Regions from separate parts of the Brevibacillus sp. Leaf182 genome, predicted to be linked through region 1. Evidence: riboswitches for the same ligand, from Rfam matches in the RefSeq annotation. Region 1 holds a riboswitch; the other holds the start of a gene.
What was found. Region 1 has a riboswitch for S-adenosylmethionine ahead of ASG16_RS21640 (aminotransferase class I/II-fold pyridoxal phosphate-dependent enzyme). Riboswitches for the same ligand answer to the same signal wherever they lie in the genome.
Positions count from the first base shown of each region.

Region 2: another riboswitch for S-adenosylmethionine. It lies ahead of metH (methionine synthase); the one in region 1 lies ahead of ASG16_RS21640 (aminotransferase class I/II-fold pyridoxal phosphate-dependent enzyme).

Region 1 is NZ_LMPN02000031.1:39,510-43,930, reverse strand. Features, by position in the region: gene ASG16_RS21650 (YhcN/YlaJ family sporulation lipoprotein) at 1-476, shown strand, start outside; gene ASG16_RS21645 (trans-sulfuration enzyme family protein) at 501-1,688, opposite strand; gene ASG16_RS21640 (aminotransferase class I/II-fold pyridoxal phosphate-dependent enzyme) at 1,685-2,848, opposite strand; SAM riboswitch class I at 2,943-3,062, opposite strand; gene ASG16_RS21635 (pyridoxamine 5'-phosphate oxidase family protein) at 3,137-3,595, opposite strand; gene ASG16_RS21630 (DUF5665 domain-containing protein) at 3,734-4,075, shown strand; gene ASG16_RS21625 (hypothetical protein) at 4,085-4,421, opposite strand, start outside.
Region 2 is NZ_LMPN02000034.1:3,549-7,969, reverse strand. Features, by position in the region: gene metH (methionine synthase) at 1-1,657, opposite strand, end outside; SAM riboswitch class I at 1,779-1,880, opposite strand; gene ASG16_RS25865 (YjcZ family sporulation protein) at 2,094-2,201, shown strand; gene ASG16_RS25860 (YcdB/YcdC domain-containing protein) at 2,269-4,421, opposite strand, start outside.

The DNA of each region.
Region 1 (4,421 bases):
TTCAGCAAACGACTCCTGAGCCTGCTTATAATCAATCTTCTCAAGCCACCGCTGACCGTCTGGTCCAATTGGCAACACGTGTGAAAAGGGTACACAGCGCGACTGCTGTGGTCTTGGGCAAATATGCCGTAGTCGGTATCACTGTGGACCCGAATCTGGATCGCCCAGAAGTCGGCGTCATTAAGTATACGGTTGCGGAAGCACTGAAAGAAGACCCTCAAGGAGCGAACGCTGTCGTAACGGCAGACCCTGCTATCGTACAGCGGTTACGTGAAATGAGAGATGATATTCGTCGCGGCCATCCTGTTGCTGGAATCACGGAAGAGTTGGCAGATATCGTAGGTCGGATCATTCCCCAACTGCCGCGCAGTGTGCAGCCTCGCGAAGAAACCCCTTCTCAAGTAAAAGAAAAACGCATGCACAAAGAGCCGCAAGGACAAAACAAGATCAACGCAAATCGTACAGGAACACCTTAACAGAAAAGAGGTATCCCCCCGGATTTAAGCCCGGGAGAATACCTCTTTTTCTTTATAGACTGGTGTTTCAGATGGTAAATGATCCAAAGCTTGCTTCAAATCTGCCACTAAATCATCGAAATCCTCTAAACCGGCTGACAACCTGATCAAACCATCTGTGATTCCCCTTGCTGCTCTTTCCTCAGCAGGCATCGCTGCATGTGACATCGTAGCTGGGTACGAGAGAATCGTTTCGACTGCCCCGAGGCTGACAGCCACAATCGGCAATTTTACGCGATCAAACAACGCTTTTGCTCGCTCGCGGTTCCCTACATCAAAAGAAAGAACAGCCCCATGACCCGTCGCTTGTTGTGTTTGAATCAAATGACCGGGATGATCCGCCAGTCCTGTATAGTAGACTCCGCTTACTTGTGGATGCGAAGATAACCAGTCAGCCAAGCTTGCGGCTGTTTTCGTGCTCACATCCAATCGGGCTTTCAATGTTTTGAGCCCACGCATCACGAGCCAGCAATCCTGCACACCCAGAATCGCTCCCATGCCATTCTGGATAAAGTAGAGCTGCTCCCCCAACGCAGCCTCTCTGGTTACAGCCAGACCTGCCACGACGTCGCTATGCCCTCCGATAAACTTCGTTGCACTATGAATGACCACATCCGCGCCAAGCTCTAATGGCCGCTGGTAATACGGGGTAAGAAACGTATTATCGACTATGACGAGCAAGTTGTGCTCCTTTGCGATACGAGAAACTGCTGCAATGTCTGTCACCTTTAAGGTGGGATTGGAGGGACTCTCCAGGTATACCCCTTTCGTCGCCGGTGTAATGGCCGCACGAACGGCTTCTGTATCTGTTGCATCCACGAACGTAACGGAGATGCCCATTCTCGACAATACCTTTGTCAAAAACCGAAACGTGCCACCGTATACATCTTCCGCCACTACAACATGGTCTCCAGCTGAAAACAACATGAACACGCTGGAAATGGCAGCCATGCCAGATGAGAACGCGAAACCGCGTGCGCCTCCCTCCAGAGACGCAATGGCTTCCTCCAAAGCCTGCCTGGTCGGATTGCCTGATCTGGCATAATCAAATGTACCTGGCTGATCGATATCAGCCTGATGAAACGTGGAAGCCTGATAAATCGGAACCGACGACGCACCTGTGAACGGGTCAATGCAAGTTGAACCGTGGAGGAGCTTGGTTGCAAAATTCATCGTACACTCCCCCCTACGACCAAACTAGCATTCAATGCCTGAAACAAATCGGCTACGACATCATCTGGATGCTCGATGCCAACCGACAGTCGCAACAATCGATCACAAACACCGACATGCTCTCGTACTTCTTGCGGGATATCGGCGTGAGTCTGCGTCGCCGGATACGTACACAATGACTCGACGCCACCCAGACTTTCGGCAAAGGACACAATTTGCAGATTTTGCAAAAACAATCCCACCTGCTCTGCATCACGTACACGGAACGATACCATCCCACTATGCCCAGTCGCTTGATTCACCTGGATCTCATGCCCCGGATGCTCGGGCAGACCTGGATAAAACACCTCCGCAACTGCTGGATGCTCACGCAGCTTTTCCGCTACAATCAAGGCATTGGATTGATGGCGCTCCATCCGCAATGCCAATGTTTTCATCCCGCGAACGAGCAGCCAACAATCTTGTGGTCCGAGCACTGCACCGATTGAATTGTGCAAAAACCGGATTTTTTCCGACAACTCTCCCCCCTTTGTGACGATGAGTCCAGCCAGCACATCATTATGTCCTGCCAAATACTTGGTCGCACTATGTAAGACGATATCTGCACCAAGCTCTAGTGGGCGTTGACAATACGGGGTTAAGAATGTGTTGTCTACAATCGTGAGGAGCCCGTGCTGCTTCGCCAATTGCGTTACTGCTCGAATATCGGTAATCTGCATGAGCGGATTGGTTGGTGTCTCAACGAAGATGGCCTTTGTATTTGGAAGAATCGCATTTTTGAGTGCACCTATGTCACGCAAATCCACGTATGAAAACGTCAGACCGTAGCGAGAGAGCACTTGCTCGAACAATCGATAGGTTCCCCCGTACAGATCGAGTGAAACGATCAGATGATCCCCTTGGGAAAACAAGCCCATGACAGTATGAACAGCAGCCATTCCTGAGGCGCAAGCGAATCCTGCATCCCCTGATTCCGCTTCAGCGATGGTCTCCTCCAATATGGTGCGAGTAGGATTAGCTGTGCGTGTATAATCATATCCAGTGCTCTGGCCCAAGGCAGGATGGCGATAAGCCGTTGCATAGTAAACAGGAAAGCTCACCGCCCCTGTTTTTTCGTCTCTGCCTACTCCCGCCTGAATCAACTTTGTTTCCAATTTCATGTCTGTTTCTCTCCCTCCAATAGTGTACGAGGGCATCAAAAAAGCCCTCTTTCCTCTGAAAGAAGGCTTTGTTTACGTCGCCGTAAGCAAATCCTTCTCATCTTTCAGAGTTTGATAACTCTGCAGGAATTAGCACCATTATCTCCCTGTTAATATACAGGTGATTGGTTGCCGGGCATCATCGGGCCAGTCCCTCCGCCGCTCTGGATAAGAAGATTGCTATTCAATTCGATTGAACCTAATACTAAAGGATCGGCAGGATTCTTGTCAACAATTTATTTCCACCCGTTAATTTGCATCTTTCAAGGCGGTCATAACTTGATTGTCCAGCTTCGCTGCCGCGTTTTTGTCATACGTCTTTTCATATTGTGGTTCTACGGAAATACGGGAACCATAAAACATAATATCACGAACGGCCTCAATTTTGATTTCTGCCATGGCCAGCTTGAGCGGAACACCTTCCAGTCGGTCTGTTTTGACGGTGGCACGACCATTAATGGCAAAAGATGAGCCGGCACCGATCAAATGCAGGACAACTTGCGGTTCCTTCGCAATATTAGCCAAAATACGTGAGCGATTATCCACGGCAAAACGAATCGTATCGGCGCTGACAGCATACGTCCAGGACAAGGAGCTGAGCGATGGTGCCCCTGACTCATGATCTACTGTGCCCAAGGTAACAAAACGCTCCTTTTGCAAGAGCTGGAATAAATCTTCGGAAAGAGATTGGGAAACAGTTTCAGCCATTTCAAAGCCTCCTAACAAACGTTTTGTACGTTCATTTTACCCTTCGCATAGCGGATAGGCAAACGTTTCCTCTCCACCTTGATTCTGGTTGTCTTTTTCCCTAGACTGGTAGGTAACGATACCGAATGATGGAAGGGGATGGACAGCTTGTCGCCTACAGACCGCCTCATGCAGCAAATTGACCAAGTTCTTGAAGAGCTTCAGGAAGTTCGGAAGGTAAATGAGCGGATGCATAAAATTGCAATGTTCCTGGAAGATATTCGACTAGCAGACGTGATCCAAAATTACACAGCCCCGCGCAAGCTGCTCTGGATCAATTTCCTCGCAGGTCTTGCCCGGGGTCTGGGATTGACGATTGGTACTGCTATCGTTTTGGCTTTCCTCGGCTCCCTCTTGACGCAATTTCTTTCAATCCCCATTCTCGGGGATTACATCAGACAATTGGTGGAGTACGTCGAGACTTACAAGCAGCGACCTTAACGCTAGAGACTAGTCTCTGTCGTCGTCATGATCTTCGTCGTCGTCATCGTCCTGATCATTATCGTCATCATGATGTTTGTCGTGCTTTTTCCAATAGCCATACGCGTTGCCGTTGGGATGCTTATCTTTCTGCTTCCCTTTTTCTTTTTTCTTTTTGTCATCATCGTCGTCTTCATCCTCGTCTGTTGGCTTCACAGGCTCGACAATGACTTTTGTGCTTAATGCAACGTCAGCTTTCTTAACCAGCTTATCGTCTTCATACAATGCGAATTGAATCGATTTGGCGCTAAAGGAACGATTCTTGTAAGATAACGTCAAAGAAAACTCACCTTTGTCATTCGGTTCA
Region 2 (4,421 bases), on a different contig from region 1:
TCAGCACTTCCCGACCCGCAGGGGGCAAGCCGAAGGAAACGTTACTGACACCCAGGATCGTCTTACAAGCAGGCATTGCTTGTTTGATCAAACGAATGCCTTCTACCGTTTCCTTTGCAGAGCCGATGTATTGTTCATCCCCTGTCCCTACTGGAAAGACGAGTGGATCGAAAATAATATCCTGTGGCTTTATGCCATACTGGTTGACAAGAAGGTCATACGAGCGTTGCGCGACCTCCAGCTTCTTTTCGCGCGTGATCGCCATACCTGCTTCCTCAATCGTCCCAACGACAACGGAGGCACCGAACTTGTGAATAAGCGGAACGACTTCCTCAAATCGCTCCAACCCGTCTTCCAAGTTGATCGAGTTGAGAATGGCTTTCCCTTGTGAGTAGCGAAGTCCCAGCTCCATGACCTTGGCATCTGTCGAGTCGATCATGAGGGGCGCTTTTACTTTTTTCACGATGAACTGTAGGAATTTTTCCATATCTTCGTATTCATCACGGTCAGGATCAGCCAAGCATATATCGATGACATGTGCGCCGCGCTTTACTTGGGCCCGGGCAATATCGGATGCTTCTTCATAGTGACCAGCTGCAATCATTTCACGGAATTTTTTGGAACCGATGACATTGGTTCTCTCCCCTACTAGCAGGGGGCGATTGTCATCTTCGACGTAAACGACCTCGATCCCGGAGACCGCGCTCAGCGTTTCTACGGCTGCACTGCGCGGCTTGCAGTCTTTTAATGCTTCTGCCATCGCTTGAATATGGTCTGGCGTTGTTCCGCAGCAACCGCCAGCGACGTTTATCCAGCCCTGTTCAGCGAACGCCAGCATTTTGGAGGCAAGTCCTTGTGGCGTTTCATGGTAATGGCCGTTCTCGTCTGGCAAGCCTGCGTTTGGATAACAGCTAACCGCACATTGGGCAATTCCTGACAGTGTCCGCAGATGATCACGCATGAACTCTGGGCCTGTCGCACAGTTCAGACCAATGGAGACTGGCTTTATATGCTCCAAGGAGATGTAAAACGCCTCGATGTTTTGGCCCGCCAGCGTCGTGCCCATCGGCTCAATCGTACCTGACAGCATCACCGGGATCTCCTGTCCAAGCTCTTCAAAAGCTTTGCGAATCCCAATTCCACCAGCCTTGACGTTCAACGTATCTTGCGAGGTTTCCAAAAGAAGAACATCGGAGCCGCCGAGAATCAGACCTTTTGCCTGACGATAATACGCCTCGACCAGTTCTTCGAAAGTAACACCGCCTGTCAACGAGAGGGTCTTGGTCGTAGGTCCCATTGCACCTGCTACAAAACGCGGCCACTCCTCTGTGGAATAGGCATCCACCGCTTCTCTGGCCAAGCGAGCTGCCGCTATATTGATCTCAAGGTCTTTCTCCGGCACATCATACTCGGCCAAAACGATGGAAGCAGCACCAAACGTATTTGTCTCGACGATGTCTGCGCCCGCCTCTAAATATTTCTCATGAATGGAACGGATCACATCTGGTCTGGTCAGGTTCAGGAGTTCATTACAGCCATCATAGGCTTCACCGCCGAAATCATCAGCAGTCAGGTTCGCCTGTTGAAGCATGGTGCCCATTGCACCGTCCAGAATCAGAATTTTCCGGGAAAGCTGTTCGCGAAAAGTTGGTTTCATTGACGTGCCCCTTTTCTCCCTAGCATCGGCTTATTCTCTGTAATTGGGTAAATAAAATAAAAAAATCCTCTTCTTTGAAAGAAGAGGATTTGTCAGCAGATACGAAAACGCCTGAGACATCCTCTTATCTTTCAAAGCACGTAGCTTTGCTGGAATTGGCACCGGATTTTTACCGGTTGCCGAGGCTTCATCAGGCCAGTCCCTCTGCCTCTCTGGATAAGAGTCGTACACTTGTCATTTAGTTGTTATGCGAAATGTCTTGAATGTTTGCAAGTATCTTAACACCCCCGTTGTCTCCTCGTCAATTGTGAATTGTCTATTTTTTACTGAGCCTCTCCTCTTACGCGCCCATTTTTGCCTAAGCTGGGCATCCGCCCAGTCCAATATCGGCATTCGTGTATAGACTGGAGTATAACGGAAAGGAGGGGAAACAAAGATGAGTACATCTTTCTGCGGTAACGGATTCTTCGGTGACTGCTTCGCAATCGTGCTCGTGCTGTTTATCCTGTTGGTTATTATCGGGTGCTCGTGTGACGACTGTTAGATAAGTGTGTAAAAAAGGCTATCCCAAAGGCCATCAGGAATGGCTGCGGGATAGCCTTTTTTTCTTGTTATTTGGTGATGATTTTGCCTGTCACGGCATCCAGAGTAATATATTTGAACGCCAGCTTTTCGTCACTCCACGGCACATACGCCAGCTTTGGTTGAGCTAATTTTTGCCCATCCACATCTCTGCTCAAATAGACCAGCTTTAAAGGCATGACGCGTAAATACGCCTCAACGGCCGTGTCTTTCGAGACGATCTCGTCGGATGCTGGAAGCTCCACCAACTCGTGCGTCTCTCTGTAGTTTTCAAACTTTGTCACTTTGCCAGAAGACGGATCGACTGTTACTGAATAAGCCGCTGTTTGCCCGCGATCCTGTACTGGAATGCCATCCTTGCTCATGAGATATCTGAATTCCCATTCGCCCGATGACACAGGATTCGCTTCGTCTGGCTGTATGACTTTCGCCAATTGCACTTCTTTTATGCCTGGATCAACGTATTTAGGCAGAAAGGCAAGTGCAGCCTTTTCCGCTTGCTCGCGTTTGACTGTCATTGCTGTATCGGATCGCGGTGATCCCAACCCGACGACACTGCCTGTTTCTGCAAGGACTTCTACGCCGATATACTTGTCATTTTTATCATTCCAGACGTATTCCTTGCGTCCGTCACGGTTACTCTCTCTATAGGTCGAGTCATCCACTTGTATGCCGAATTCCGCTTGCAGCAACGCCTTTGCCTCATCCTTGGAGCGAACCTTGACGTATTCCTTTGGAGATTCGATCGGATGTGCTTCCTTCGTATTCAACTGATCATAAGCAAGCCCGTTATCTCCCGTTCCATACACCATCTTGCCATTGGTCGCGTCGATATACCACTCCTGACCATCTTCACGTCCTCTTTGCATGAAGGAAACAGCCGGCGTGTACTCCAGAATGGGCTGCCACATATCCCCTTGTTTTGATTCTGGCCGTATTCTCGGGTTCTGCACGTATCGAAGCTTCATATGCTCGCTCAGCTCTTTGATGGCTACCTCTTCTGACACAGCAGTCGATACATCCGGGTACTGCGACGGCTCAAATGTTTCGGGCTCCATCCTGAAATATTGGACGTGGCCAGAGTCAGTTGTTATTATGCTAATTTCATCAGACAACACTGGCAGTTCGTTATGATATCGCAGATACAACCCTGGATCGTTGGCGTCCAATAACCGATAGTTATCACTATCCGCCCCGAGCAGTTTGTTCAGGAACTGTCGCTCTTGCTGCAAGGCTTTTTCTCCTTCTGCTTCTTTCCGGCTCGCTCCTTCCTTTTCATCCCTATTCAAAAGCCTATACGATTCCAGTGCTTGACCATTTCCATAGATCACAAGAGAAACCTGATGTCCCTCCTTGTTCGATTTCCCCAAGATGAATGACATGCCATCGTGGTTCTTTTCTTTGTCCAAAAGAAGAAGGGATGGGCTTAAATCGGGCATGGCATCTGTCAGCTTGGTGAAAAAGGCTTGTTCGCTCTTGTTCAATCGCCCGAAAAACGCGACTTGCTCCTGTTGGTCAATTCCAACCGACATTACGTCGAACGGAACGGGCTGGCCGCTTTCCATTCGTTGATAATTCACGCTCATCCATGGGCCTTTTACCATATACTCGTCGGTATAGATCTGAGTCTGGACGTGCTGATAGGACTTGCTTCCCTCCCCAAGGAAAGCTTGTAGAAATGCGTTTGCAGCATTCTCCGCAGTCTTGGCTGATGGCAATCTCCCTTCCTTCTGTTCTCCTCGATCACCATCAATTGTAAAGCTCTCAATTTGTCCTGTCTGTATATCATAGGCAACCTTGGCACGAGCATTATCGCCTTCCAATAACGTTAGATCACTGATTCCATGGCTTGTACGATCCACTCTTATTGTCATCTTGCTCAAGGCTGGAATCACTTTTTTTAATGGTAAAATGGCCTCTTCCGCCGACACCTTTACACTGTTCTGATTTGCCTCTTTATTGTTTTTTTTCGTAGCAGTCGTTGCAACCGCATTAGTTACATTTTTGCCACTAGGCATCTCTGGAAACCAGCCTTGCTGGTGCATTCCCACAGCAGTTACCGCTAAGCACGCTGCTAGTGATCCAGCCACGAAAATTCTGTTTCGATTCTTGTGCTTATTCTTTGCAATCGCACCTCTGATCCGTAATTCCATCTCTTTTGTAAACCTCACTTCCTTCACTG